4 regions of the Brucella sp. BE17 genome follow, and region 1 is predicted to be linked to each of the others. Evidence: riboswitches for the same ligand, from Rfam matches in the RefSeq annotation. Region 1 holds a riboswitch; each other region holds the start of a gene.

Region 1 (3,467 bases):
TGTAAGGCAATCGACCAGCACAAAGCGGTCGTGACCCATGTTTTTTTCCAGCGCACCGACAAGATCAAGCGGCTCTTCTACCGTCTGCCATTGGGACCCGCGACGGTCGCGATGAATGGCAATACGGTTTTCCATTTCGCCATCAAATGCGCGTCCGGTTGCGAGATAAACGGGCTGAAGCCCGGAGGCTTCAACCTTCTTCTCGGCAAAAGACGATTTCCCCGAACGCGCTCCGCCAAGAACGAAAGTGATTTTTGCAAATTCAGTTCGCGGCGGAGCCATGGTTTCAGCCTTCGATTTCCGTTGATGCGTAGGTCTGGATGAACCAGCCCAGTGCCAGACCAATCACTGCCCACAGAAACAGGTTGGTTGCAAGCGAGGAAACCGCATATTGCGACGCAAGCAAGGCGGGAACGGGCGATGCAATGTCATGCGGGTGCGGCGCACCATAAAGATGCGGCGCAATAATGAGCGCTAGACCCGCGATTCTTGCCCAGATTTCGGATCGCAATACGATAAGGTAAAGACCGATTCCGCTGAACAGCACCGTCACCAGCCACCAGAGCTGCCGCGTCGCAAGCTCTGCGGCAGGCATTGCTGGCAGTTCCGGCGAAAGGCCGAGCGCCGGCAGGAACGCCACAGCAAAAAAACCGGCAACACCCCAGTAAATGCCGTTTCGCACCGTGATGCGGCGACCAGCCAGAAGTGCTGTACCTCCGAGCAACAGGGCAAAGCCCGCGCCTGCAACGAGATTGGCGAGCAAGGTATTTCCGAGGCGTCCAAAAGGCAGCTCGGCCCCCTCTTCCTCATTTGCTGCCACCTCATCATGGTCGTGCGGCGCAGCGTCTGCTTCTGTATGACTATGCCCGCCCCCAGCATCTTCGTAAGTTTCTGCCTCAAGAATCAGCGGCACGGTTTTGAGATACATGACAGGCGTCACCAGAACCCCTGCCAGCAGGCCTGCGGCAAGCGTGGCCAATAAATAACGAATCAACATTTTTGTCCCTCAACAGAAAACCCGCTCCAATGGCCGTCCACCATTGAGCGTTTTTCAATTCCCAGTTTGTGAAAACAGCAGAGCCTTATGGCCCAGATCAGTGGCAGGGAAACCCATAGGCATGACGCGTGTCATGTGCCGAATCGTGCAGCGTGTCGGAATGCGCCAGTCCAACACCGTAGATCAGGAAGGCTCCGAGCAGAAGCGACAACGAGGCCGTCACAAGACGGGTGGCAAGGGGCAAAGGGAGTGTAGTACTGAGTGAATTTTCGTTACGCGCAGCCATGACAACCTCCGTGCAGGCAGCAGGGAAAACCTCCCATCGGGTGCGGACATGATGTCCTTCACGCAACAGGCAGGTCTCCTGGCTCACGGGTCGTAAGGAGTAAAACACCTTCCCGGAAATTATGGTTTCCAGTGGCTGCCGGTTGCCCGGCCTGTTTCATCCCTCTCCGCTCTACAGTCGCGGGGTCGGCTGCGATAAAGACGCCCGGCTTGGGTCCGTCCGTCGCATTCCCTTTTCGCATTGCCGGGACTCTCATCCCGGCAAAACCTGTCGCATGATCAAACATTAGGCTTCTGCCAGAGCGGCGTCAATTGGCCTGACGATAGAGCATCACACCAACCACCAGCGTCCCCGCGTTTCGCCAAACTCTATCAGTTGGCGCGTGCGGGGCGCGCCCACTGCACATTGTCAGCCCTGACCAAGCACGCCTGGGCAAAGACCTGAGCGCGAGCCAGAAAGTGACTATGGAAGCGAAAATAAGGCATCGATATCAAGACAGGCTTCCAGTTCTTGAGCCAGCTCATCAAGCGCCGTTTCAACACTGGCGCGGTAGTTCTCGCCTGAGCCGCGCAGGCCCAGCCTTGCCAGAAACTTTTGCCGGAATTGATCAGAACCGAACACGCCGTGCAGATAAGTTCCCATAATCCGGCCATCCGCAGCAACTGCGCCATCGTCATGATTGCCAATGCGAGAAAAGGGGCGCGCTGCATCAGGGCCGGTGCTACGACCAATGTGGATTTCATACCCCTCGATCGGTGCATTAAGGAAAAGCGAGGTCGCCGTGACGTTGCGCACGATCTTTTCCGGCTCCATGACTGTTTCCACGTCAAGCAGCCCCAATCCATTGACCTCGCATGTTTGTCCCTCGATGCCATCTGGATCGCTGATCCGATTGCCCAGCATCTGAAACCCGCCGCAAATACCCAGCACATGGCCGCCCCGCCGTACATGCATTTCCAGATCACGGTCCCAGCCGTTCTCTCGAAAGGCACAAAGATCGGCAATCGTGGATTTTGTTCCCGGCAGGATAACAAGACCTGCATCCTGCGGCAAAGCCTGCCCCGGCGGCACCATGACCACCTCGACCTGTGGTTCGGCTTTCAGCGGATCCAGATCGTCGAAATTGGCGATCCTCGGCAGCATGGGCACGGCCACCTTGAAACTTTTCCCTTCACCGCGCACAGCTCGTTCCAGCACAACCGAATCTTCCGCCGGAAGCCGTGATACGGCCTTCAGCCAAGGCACCACCCCGAAAGAGCGCCAACCGGTAAAATCCGTGATTGCTGCAAGCCCGTCATCAAACAGCGAAATGTCGCCGCGAAACTTATTGATGAGAAAGCCGCGCACCATGGCACGGTCTTCCTGCGTAAGGATTGTATGCGTACCGACCAGCGAGGCAATGACCCCGCCTCTGTCGATATCGCCGATAAGGACAACCGGCACATTCGCGCGCGTTGCAAATCCCATATTGGCAATGTCGCCTGCACGCAGATTGATCTCGGCAGGAGAACCAGCCCCTTCCACCAGCACCAGATCGGCGTGCTGACTGACATGTGCGAAGGATTGCAAGACCGCTTGCATCAATTGCGGCTTTAATTGCTGGTAATAGCGTCCACGTGCCTCGCCATACACTTTTCCATGCACGACAATCTGACTGCCCATGTCGGTTTGGGGTTTAAGCAGAACCGGGTTCATATGCACCGACGAGGGCACACCACATGCCAAGGCTTGCAGCCATTGCGCACGACCAATCTCTCCGCCGTCATCACTGACAGCAGCATTGTTCGACATGTTCTGCGGCTTGAAAGGGCGCACCTTCAATCCGCGATTGCGCGCCGCACGGCAAAGCCCCGCGACAAGAACACTCTTGCCGACATCCGAACCCGTCCCCTGAAACATGATCGCGCGTGCCATGCGTTGTGCCTAGCGGAAGTCTTGGCCGCTTGCAATGACAGCACCTTGCGAAATCTTATATGTAAAAACGCACAACAGATTGTTGCAGAATTGAGCAACATTATTTCACTGCCGCGTTGGCAGTTGGGCGCGGCTGTGATCTATTTGTATATGGAGGCGCGATGTTCATAGGGAGGAAACCATGGATGAGGCCCACCACAACCAATTTGAGTTAAACGAGGATCAGCGGGCCATTCAGGACATGGCACGGGAATTTGCCGAAGATCGCAT
Region 2 (3,467 bases), on a different replicon from region 1:
GGCTTGTGTTTTCAAAAGCATGAAAACACAAGCTTTCAAGATTAACGCAGAAAACAAGTGTCGTTTGCGTACTGCTGACGCTCAAGACCACCGAAGCGGTGGTCTAGCATGTTCATGTCTGACTCCCGCTGCTCGGCCAGAACTAGGCCGAAAGCTCTCTTCTGATGATTTCTGCACCTGCACTTAAAGCGTCCAGTTTGCCTCGAGCTACTTTCCGAGGTAGCGGAGCCATCCCGCAATTGGTGCATGGATAGAGCTTGTCGGCATCAACGAACCGAAGTGCCTTTCGCAAAGTGCTGGCGACTTCCTCCGGAGTTTCAACCGTTTGAGTTGCGACGTCGATGGCCCCTACCATCACCTTTTTGCCTCGAAGGAGTTCAATAAGGTCAATGGGAACATGCGAGTTCTGACACTCTAGCGAGATCAGGTCGATATTCGACTTTTGTAGTTTGGGGAAGGATTCCTCATATTGACGCCACTCGGATCCCAGGGTCTTTTTCCAATCAGTGTTGGCCTTAATGCCATAGCCATAGCAAATATGGATGGCAGTTTCGCACTTAAGACCTTCAATTGCCCTCTCCAGGGTAGCGACACCCCAATCATTGACCTCATCAAAGAAGACGTTGAATGCCGGTTCGTCGAACTGGATGATATCGACGCCGGCAGCCTCCAGTTCCCGGGCTTCTTCATTGAGTATCCTTGCGAATTCCCACGCCAGTTTCTCACGGCTTTTATAATGGGCATCATAAAGCGTATCGATCATAGTCATAGGTCCCGGCAAGGCCCATTTGATAGGTTGCTGAGTTTGCTGACGTAAGAACTTAGCGTCTTCGACAAAAACCGGCTTTGGACGCGATACAGCGCCAACAACCGTCGGCACACTCGCATCGTAACGATTGCGGATTCTGACCGTTTCACGCTTTTCAAAGTCGACCCCGTCGAGGTGCTCAATAAACGTCGTTACAAAATGCTGGCGCGTTTGCTCGCCGTCACTGACGATATCAATGCCAGCCTGTTGTTGATCGTCCAAAGACAAGCGCAGAGCATCTTGCTTGCCCGCAATTAATTCATCATCCTGCAACTTCCAAGGCGACCAAAGTTTTTCAGGTTCTGCAAGCCAAGAAGGCTTTGGCAAACTGCCGGCGGTCGACGTAGGCAATAGTCTTTTCATGATAGGCAACCTTTTGTTTTGGCTCGTCAAAGGGTGTAGTTGGCAGACCACTGCTCAAGGACGGTCTTATACGGTTTAATGAAGTTCTCTTCAGCGAATTTTCCCTGCTCAACAGCAAGCCGGCCACGCTCTTCGCGATCATAGACCACGCGTGTTAGTGAATAGTCCTCATGCTTTAGACTTGGCTGAAAGCGATACCCAGCTACGGAATTGGCGTTGTAAATCTCAGGCCGATAGATTTTCTGAAAAGTTTCCATCGTGCTGATTGTGCCGATAAGCTCAAGATTAGTGTAGTCATTGAGGAGATCGCCAACAAAATAGAAAGCGAAAGGCGCAACACTGTTCGGCGGCATGAAGAAGCGAACCTGCAGCCCCATTTTTTGAAAGTACTGGTCCGTCGAAGATAATTCATTCTGCTGATATTCAACACCCAATACGGGATGGTGATTTCCAATGCGGTGATACGTCTTGCTGCTGGATGCACTCAAGCATATGACCGGCGGCTTACGAAAATGCTCTTTGTAAGCATGGGAATTGAGAAAACATTTGAACAGTTTTCCATGCAGATCGCCGAAGTCATCCGGAGCGCTGAATGCGGGGCGCCCCTTATTGTATTCGGGCAGCACGACGCTGAAGTCATAATCTCGAACATACGAAGAGAAATTATTCCCTACGATGCCTTCGACGCGTTGATTTGTCTTCCGATCGACGATATTCGTTTGCAAGATTTCAATCAGTGGGAAAGCATCCTGATTGTCTTCCGCATCAATATTCATCTCGACCGAAATGATTTCGAGTTCTACAGAATAACGATCGCCTTTGGGATTATCCCAATGCGCCAGAGCGTTGAAACGATTGTCAATCATCTTCAAGGTGTTACGGAGGTTCTCCTGGCGGTTCTCCCCTCTGGCCAAATTAGCGAAATTCGTCGTGATACGCGTATTGTCTGCGGGATGATAGTTCTCATCAAAACGATGGCTCTTGAGGCAGAACGTAAAAGCGTGACGCATCGCGATCCGCTGGCGATCGACGGCTGGCTTGCCCTTGGTGGCGACTGAAATTGCAGTTTGAGACATGGCTCACCCCGATGAGTTGGGGGCATGGGTCAGCGAACTCATAGCGATACATACCGCTACGCGGCCTTCGCTACGGCACACCGGGACACCCCGCCCGTGGACGTTATTTCACCAAGGCAGGTCTCCTGGCTCACGGCTATTGCTCTGGTCCGTCTTCCCAGGAAAAACCCCAGTGACATTGTGGACATAAGCTTGCCGCTTACAGTTGCGGGGGCAGCGCCGGCTTTCCCGAATGGGACGGGGCACCGACTTCCCTCTTAGCCCCGGCGTGTCGCAAACGACCACCGGAGAACCTAGGCATGGTGAACTTCCAGCATCTGACGCAGATTGTCAAGAGAACATAAAGAAATGTTTATATCTTTAAGTCATATATGATAATGTCAAATTATTCTGTATATGAAATTTTCATCCGCTTCCCGGCCCCTCATTGCCTAAATCCGGAGCTGTCCCACGACTATAGGCGGCGAGCCGACACGATATGCCACTGGCGCACAGCACGCATGGAAAGCGAAAAACAGATAACCCGCCCGGACCGCTCGCCTATTCTGGCCGCTGGCGGCGTGTCGGGAGCATATTTCCGCAAGGGTGATACCGTCGCTTCGTACATTGATTGGTACGGAAGGTTTGTTCTTTATATTCGGCCGCCAAGGCTGCTGATGCCCAAAGGTAGGTCGCGATGATGAAAGTTTAGAGCCGCAAATTGGCCGCCCCATGAGGAAAAATGCGCTTTAGCACTCCTGATCGTCTTTTAGGAAGTAGATGTCTGCGGCACAGATTTCTGTCTCATCTTCGCTTCCTTTGATGGAGCTATAATGAGCCGAAAATCCTCTTCTTAACTAAATCAATTTCGTCTCAAGGGTGATGCTCCGCCACAGTCTCTACAATAAACCAAAATAGAAACATTCAGCGTGCCGTATGGTAGCGTGCACATTCTACGGAGTTTGCGATGATGATTTTTAGCCTGCTGCCATATCGCGGCGCCAATCTTACCGGCACTGTAATATGGTTGAGATGGTCACCCATTCGCCGCGAGAACCGGGCAGGCCGTCGTCCACATCCAGTCTAACTTAAAACGGCAAACAGCAATTCAAGCTGCCAGCGCCTTTGCGTTTCACCATCCTCTAGCCTCATTTCTCATTGGGCGCTCAGATAACCACAATCTCGCCTCTGCTATCGCATGTGGCGCTGGGTGTCGTCACGGGACCGGCATAACCAGCCGG
Region 3 (3,467 bases), on a different replicon from region 1:
TCGAATTCACCATGCACGAGCACATCAAGACCGATTTCTTCCTGCCAGCGGATGGCTGCTTCGGTTTCGGTGCGGAGGAAGGCCTCGTAATCACTGTCGCCGAGCTCACCCCTGTTATGGGCGGCGCGTGCCTTGCGAACTTCAGGCGTCTGCGGAAAGGAGCCGATGGTGGTAGTCGGAAAACGCGGCAGGCCGAGTTTTTCGCTTTGAAGTCTCTGGCGCTCGGCAAAAGCGCCAGTGCGGCGCAGCATGGATTGATCGATGGAGCCGATGCGCTTTTCGACATTCTTGTCGTGCACCTTTGTGGACGCTTTTCGTGCGACGATGGCCTCGCTTGCAATTTCCAGTTGCGGCAGCACGGTGTTTTTTCCCGACGCCAGCGCCTTGCCAAGAACGGTCAGTTCATCGATCTTCTGCTTGGCGAAGGCAAGCCAGCTTTTTAAATCCGCGTCGAGCGCATCTTCGAGATCCAGATCAATCGGCACATGCAGAAGCGAGCAGGATGGCGCAATCTCGATTGCATGGGAACCGCGCTGCTCGAAGATCGGCTTTATCCGGTCGATGATCGAAACGAGATCGGAGCGCCAAATATTGCGTCCGTCGATAACGCCAAGTGACAAAACCTGTTCAGGACTTATCTTTGCAGCGATGTCTGCAAGCTGTTCCGGCGCACGGACCAGATCGACATGCAGTCCTGCTACGGGCAGTAACAGGGCCGTATCGAGATTGTTGCCAAGCGCGCCGAAATAGGTCGTCAACATGATTTTTGGGTGGGCGTCAGATGCCAGGTGCCTGTATGCGAGTTCATAGGCCGCCAGTTCGTTGGGGATCAAGTCCAGAACAAGTGCGGGTTCGTCGATCTGCACCCAGTCTGCGCCAGCGCCTGCCAGCTTTTGCAGAATTTGCACATAGACCGGCAACAGTTTCGGCAACAGCGTAAGCGGGTTGGAGCCCGGCGTCGTCGGTTTGGCGAGTTTCAGCAATGTCACAGGGCCAAGTAGAACAGGGCGCGTATGGACACCTAGCGCCTTGGCTTCCAGAAAATGATCTAGAATTTTGGTGCTTGAGAGCGCGAACTCCTGATCGTCTGCCAGTTCCGGCACCAAATAATGATAATTTGTGTCGAACCATTTGGTCATTTCCATTGCGGTCACACCTGAAGAGCTGTGCTCGTGATGGTTATGGCCGCAGGATGGAGCTTCACCTTCGAGCCCACGTGCCATGGCAAAATAAGTGTCGAGTGAGACCTCTCCGCCGGTCCAGCCATAACGGGATGGAATGGCACCCACCATGGCGACCGTATCGAGCACATGGTCATAGAGCGAGAAATCATTCGATGGAATTTTTGTGATACCGCTTTGTTTCTGCTCGAGCCAGTTGGCGGCTCTGAGCGCTTTTGCCGTATCCAGGAGCTGCGATGCGTCGCTCTTGCCCGACCAGTAGGATTCAAGCGCGAATTTAAGTTCGCGATGGCGGCCGATGCGCGGCACGCCCAGCGTGGCGGTAGCGATGGTGGCGTTTGACATGACTGTTTACCCCGATTCAGGTTGGGGCAGGGGCTTTAGGATGCGTGCAACGCAAAACCGCCCGCTGAAGCGCGGTTGCTGCGACACATCGGGACACCCCGCCCGTGGACGTTACTGCATCATGGCAGGTCTCCTGGCTTGCGGGTCAAAGCCTTCATTCGCCTTCCCGGAATACGCATTCCAGTGACTTGAAATGAATGTCGGCTCGCCGCTTACAGTTGCGGGGGCAGCTCCGGACCTGTGTTTAATATAAATACCTAACGCACCGGATTCCCTCTTAGCCTCGCCACCCGATTGGCGGCGAGGACCACGATTACTTTAGTGTGAGCGAGAACTGATGTCGTGTCAATATCATATAAAGAAATCTTTATATCTTTAAATGTTAAAGTGATTTGCGCAGCGAGGGAAAGGTCAAATCGTTTGAATTTTATTTTCTGTAACAATGGACTCATCGAAAACCTGGACTTTCGGGAAAGTTTTTTTGGTTAATTAGTGATTATTATAGCTCAGTGTTTTCAATCTATTGGCCCTCTCAGGCATAGAACTCACCCTTATGTGCTCGCGTTTTGTATTGACTATTAATACTGTGTTAAGCACACTTTGTTGCAATATGTTACAGCGCGTTATCGCAGTGGCTTGAGCGAGGTGATCAATTGAAGCAAATACGGCAGACAGATCGGCATACCCTGCAGACAGGGGAACGGTCTGCCATGGCTTCAATGACATCCTTCTGGGGGCTGATGCGCGCCTACTGGGTTTCGGACCGCTGGAAAGAAGCCTGGGCGCTAACCATCGCGATCTTTGTTTTGACAGCAATCGTCAGCAAGACGACGGTCTGGGTGGCCGAGGCCTCCGGCCTGATGATGAACTCCATCGTTAACGTCAACACGGCTCCGGTGCAGCATCCGCTTCTGGCTATTGCAGCCAACGCTGGCATTCTCATTGCACTGATGCTTGCCAAGGACGTGATGCTCGTCGGCTCGCGGCATTTTCTGTCGACGACCTTGCATCGCAAATGGCGCAAATGGCTCAACGACCAGTTCTCGAGCGCGATGCTGAACGGACGCCACGCGCATTTCCATTTGCAGCAGGGCCGCGGCAAGGATCATATCGATAATGTCGATCAGCGCCTGCAGGAATCGGTCAAGGGCATGACTGGTGGTGCCATTGGTCTGGTGACAGGAATTGTTGGTGTTCTGATGTCCGGCTTTTTTGTTGGGCAAAAACTCATTGAAATGTCAACCGAGGTTCAGGGGCTGGAACTGTTCGGTGCCTATGGCGGCGCGTTTCTCGCTTTTGCGGCCATCGTGCTTTATGTACCGCTCGGCACGCTGATAGCTGTCTTGATTGGTCGCCGTCTTGAGCGGCTGAACCTGCGCATGCAGCAGGCGGAAGGCTCCTACCGTGGAGAATGGACCACGCTTCTGCGTCGCAGCTTCCAGATTTCCGCGTCCAAAGGCGAACCCGTTCAGCAATCGGTGAACAACCGTCTTTACACGGATGTCGATCAAACGTGGCATAAGCTCAACCGCTTCGATGCGAGTTATCTGGCCTTTTCGCAGGCCTATGGCTTTCTCTCCAACCGTATTATCGCCTATATACCGGGCCTGCTTCCCTATATGAGTGGTGCCGTGAATTTTCGTAATTATGTGACGGGCGCTGAGCTGGTCGCGGCCATGATCAATGACTGCTCATGGTTCATTCAGGTTATGCCGGCCATCGCCAATTTGCGCGCCAATGCAGGTCGCGTTACCGGCCTTGCGCAATCGATTGAAAATGTGAGCGATCCGGCACAATTTTATGCCCGCTCCGGCATCAACCGCTTTGCCTTTGCTACGCAGCATCCGCGTTTCGGGCTGTCGGTCCGCAATCTGGCGCTCATGCAGGGGCCTGACACCGAAACGCCGTTCCTGCGCTCGGGGGTGATCAATATTCGTGCGG
Region 4 (3,467 bases), on a different replicon from region 1:
CAACGCCACGCCACCACCGCGCTTGGAGAGTTGCAAGGCAGAATTGATCGAACGACCAATGGATTCCATATTGTCTTCGACGCGCAGCAGAAAACAGGACACCAGTTCGCCGCGCTGTTTCTTGCCGGCATTGAGGAAAGTCGGCGTCGCGGGCTGATAGCGGCCTGAAATAATCTCATCGACCATCTCGCGCGCATGTTGCTCATTGCCGCGCGCAAGCGTCAGCGCCACCATGCAGACACGATCCTCGTAGCGCTCCAGATAGCGCTTTCCGTCGAACGTTTTCAGCGTATAGCTGGTGTAATATTTGAACGCGCCAAGGAAGGTCGGGAAGCGAAATTTCTTCGCATAAGCCTCATCGAACAGGTCGCGCACGAAATTGAAGGAATACTGGTCCAGCACCTCCGTTTCGTAATAGTTTTCACTTACCAGATAATCGAGCTTCTCACGTAGATTGTGAAAGAACACCGTGTTCTGGTTGACGTGCTGGAGAAAATATTGACGTGCGGCCTGCCGGTCGCAATCGAGTTGAATTTTCCCCTCATCGTCATAGAGGTTCAGCATTGCGTTGAGCGCGTGATAATCCATTCCCTCGAAGGATTGTATCGGCTTGCTGCTGCGCGTGGATGCGGGTTCCGGCGCATCAAGCGCCAATGGCTCCGCCTCGTGCTCGCGGATCAGGGTTGTATCTGCCGTGTCCAAAATCGTTCCATCCCGTTTCTGACATTGCCAAGGTCCTCGTCTGTTCCCAGAAGCTCAAAGCGATAGAGATAGGGAACCTGACATTTGGCGGAAATAATGTTGCCAGCGATGCCAAAAGCCGCGCCGAAATTGCTGTTGCCCGCGGCGATCACGCCGCGAATGAGAGAGCGATTGCCCACATCGTTCAAAAAACGAATGACAGGCTTGGGTACTGCGCCCTTGGTGCCACCGCCACCATAAGTCGGCGTGACAAGCACAAAAGGCTCATTCACGTTCAAAGCGCTCGCCACCTCCATTGGAATGCGGTCGGTCCGCATCCCAAGCCGCTCCACAAAGCGATGCGTGTTGCCGGATCGGCTGGAGAAATAGACGAGCAGGCTCATGAGCATGTCTCTCAGGCGAGCGCGCTGATCATGTCGGGTCGGAAACCAGCCCAATGCGCTTCACCGGCAACGACGACCGGAACCTGCCGGTAGCCCATACCGTGTACGAGATCGAAAGCGTCTGCATCAACGGAGATATCGACAACTTCATAATCGACACCCTGACGATCAAGCGCGCGCGTGGTAGCAGTGCACTGGACGCAGGCGGGCTTGCTGTAGACGGTGATATTCATTTTTTCCTCACTGATTTGGACGGCACACAAAGGATCGTTCGCGCAGCTTGACGATGCGCGGCAAGAGACATGCAATGGGGGATCGATCAACGCAGGTCAGACCTGCGCGATGAACAAATACTATTCCCTGATGGAAAAGCCGTAACGACTGAAACTGAACTGTCTGAACATGGACTTCACCCCGAAGCTGTGAGCGGGAAATCGGGGCTGCAACCGGCAAGGAACCTTGCCATAAAATTGCGCGCCAGCCGGACACCCCGCCCGTGGACGTACTTGTAAGAGGCAGGTCTCCTGGCTTGCGGATCAACGTTCTCGCCCGTCTTCCCGGCTTTCGCCAGTGACATGATGGACAGAACTCACCGCTTACAGTTGCGGGGGCAGCTTCGGCTTTGCTTCACCCTGACAGATGAAACGCACCGAATTCCCGTCTTAGCCCTCGATTGCGAATCGAGAGAACCTCATACACAAGATATGGTAGACGAAGTTAAAAACTCGTCAATAGATGGATTTGGGGATAGATCGGAAAAAAGCGAAAATGAGCGATAGATTTTATAATCCCTGTGGAATAGCAGGACATACGGAATGTGAAAAAACTGGGGAATAGCTGATTGCTCCTTTTTACACAGTTCAAATCATTTGTTTCCAGCATAGCGAGCATCGAAATTGACGCGCATAAACTGCATTCCGCCATCAGAATTGACTGGTCCGCATCTTGTCGCGGAATATCGTGAACTGCCGCGGGTTTTCGCACTGGTGCGCGCGGCCATTGCCCGTGGCGAAACGCCGGACGATTCCCGCAATCCTTCCGCTTATACGCTTGGAACTGGCCATGTGCGCTTTTTCTACCCACGCCTTGGCTACTTGGCGAAAAGGCAGGCTGCACTGGTGGCAGAAATGAGAGCCAGAGGATACGCGCCACAGTTCACAATGACGCACGAACTCCTCCTCGGCTTTGCGCCGGAGTGGTGTTGTGATTGGGAACCTTCAAAGGAGGCCATGGCAGTCAACAGGACGCGGATCGCTGAACGCCTCGGCGGATAAGGAACACTCTGCAACTGGCTACGAGATAACAAACTGTTTTTTAAAGAATTTAACTGAAACACATGTCCTTAAAATCCACACATCATGCCGATGTTGCGAATTTAACATAGTGTGGATTTTTCCATCAAAAGCTGTAACGGGTATATTTTCTCGCGTCAGACTTATGCTATTAGAGATCATATCTCGCCATTGGGGGCTTTGGCGACGATTTACCGCCTCAGCGCGTTCAACCGCTGCTGAGGCGGCTTTATTTTCCGCTTTGCAAATTGTGCATATCTCGGTTGCAGGATCGTCTGTTGTAATCACAATGCAGCGATCCTATTTACAACTCGTCCGGTTTACTCCTCCTCCCAAAAACCGGACGCAAAGCGCGGCACTCCTCCTCCCAGTCGCGCTTTATCAATCCGCCCGCAGCGAACTCCTCCTCCCATCGCTGCGGGCGTTTTGCTGTCTGCAATTCCGTTTTAAAATAAAACCTATCGCGGTTCGGCCAGCATCCCACCGCTCATCGGTGCGGGCACCCCCGTCGTGCTTGGAAAACTGATCGGCAGCCCCCGCAAAGCCCGCACGGCAAGAAACGCAAAACATTCAGCTTCAACTGCATCCCCTCGCCAACCCAGCGATTCGACCGGCACCAGTTCCACACCGGCGCGCTCGACCAGCATGCGCATGATTGTCGGATTATGGCGCCCGCCGCCAGATACGGCGAGCCGCTTGGGGCGTTTTGGTAAAAGGTCGAGTGCCTTGCCTACGGCTGCGGTTGTGAATGCCGTCAATGTTGCCGCACCATCTTCTGCATTCAGCCCATCTGCCATCGCGGCGGTAAAATCGAAACGGTCAAGGGATTTGGGGAATGGGGCCGTCATATAGGGATGGGTTAACAGCTCAGCGAGACGCGCCTCATCGACAGTTCCGCGTGCGGCCAGCGCCCCATCAAGGTCCATCTCGCCCAGACCTTGCGCTTTGACAAAATCATTAATCGGCGCGTTGGCCGGTCCAGTATCGAATGCGACGAGCAAATCGGAACCATCCCACCATGTGATATTGCCAACGCCACCGAGATTGAGAATGGCGGTGTCGCCACTTGCGTCGGCGCTGCGCAACAGAG

The links. Region 1 has a riboswitch for cobalamin ahead of AAIB41_RS05595 (CbtB-domain containing protein). Riboswitches for the same ligand answer to the same signal wherever they lie in the genome.
Region 2: it holds a riboswitch for cobalamin, as region 1 does, so the genes downstream of both, AAIB41_RS13880 (DUF1852 domain-containing protein) here and AAIB41_RS05595 (CbtB-domain containing protein) in region 1, are expected to answer to the same signal.
Region 3: it holds a riboswitch for cobalamin, as region 1 does, so the genes downstream of both, metE (5-methyltetrahydropteroyltriglutamate--homocysteine S-methyltransferase) here and AAIB41_RS05595 (CbtB-domain containing protein) in region 1, are expected to answer to the same signal.
Region 4: it holds a riboswitch for cobalamin, as region 1 does, so the genes downstream of both, nrdH (glutaredoxin-like protein NrdH) here and AAIB41_RS05595 (CbtB-domain containing protein) in region 1, are expected to answer to the same signal.

The regions. Positions count from the first base shown of each region.
Region 1 covers NZ_CP154467.1:1,140,078-1,143,544, forward strand. Annotated here, with positions in the region: gene cobU (bifunctional adenosylcobinamide kinase/adenosylcobinamide-phosphate guanylyltransferase) at 1-282, opposite strand, end outside; gene AAIB41_RS05590 (CbtA family protein) at 287-997, opposite strand; gene AAIB41_RS05595 (CbtB-domain containing protein) at 1,095-1,283, opposite strand; cobalamin riboswitch at 1,334-1,569, opposite strand; gene AAIB41_RS05600 (cobyric acid synthase) at 1,746-3,197, opposite strand; gene AAIB41_RS05605 (isobutyryl-CoA dehydrogenase) at 3,379-3,467, shown strand, end outside.
Region 2 covers NZ_CP154468.1:542,480-545,946, reverse strand. Annotated here, with positions in the region: gene AAIB41_RS13885 (methionine synthase) at 143-1,171, opposite strand; gene AAIB41_RS13880 (DUF1852 domain-containing protein) at 1,198-2,181, opposite strand; cobalamin riboswitch at 2,345-2,559, opposite strand.
Region 3 covers NZ_CP154468.1:789,397-792,863, reverse strand. Annotated here, with positions in the region: gene metE (5-methyltetrahydropteroyltriglutamate--homocysteine S-methyltransferase) at 1-1,526, opposite strand, end outside; cobalamin riboswitch at 1,632-1,853, opposite strand; gene AAIB41_RS14975 (ABC transporter ATP-binding protein/permease) at 2,237-3,467, shown strand, end outside.
Region 4 covers NZ_CP154468.1:319,088-322,554, reverse strand. Annotated here, with positions in the region: gene nrdE (class 1b ribonucleoside-diphosphate reductase subunit alpha) at 1-702, opposite strand, end outside; gene nrdI (class Ib ribonucleoside-diphosphate reductase assembly flavoprotein NrdI) at 678-1,085, opposite strand; gene nrdH (glutaredoxin-like protein NrdH) at 1,097-1,318, opposite strand; cobalamin riboswitch at 1,582-1,794, opposite strand; gene AAIB41_RS12965 (pyrimidine dimer DNA glycosylase/endonuclease V) at 1,982-2,359, shown strand; gene AAIB41_RS12960 (anhydro-N-acetylmuramic acid kinase) at 2,836-3,467, opposite strand, start outside.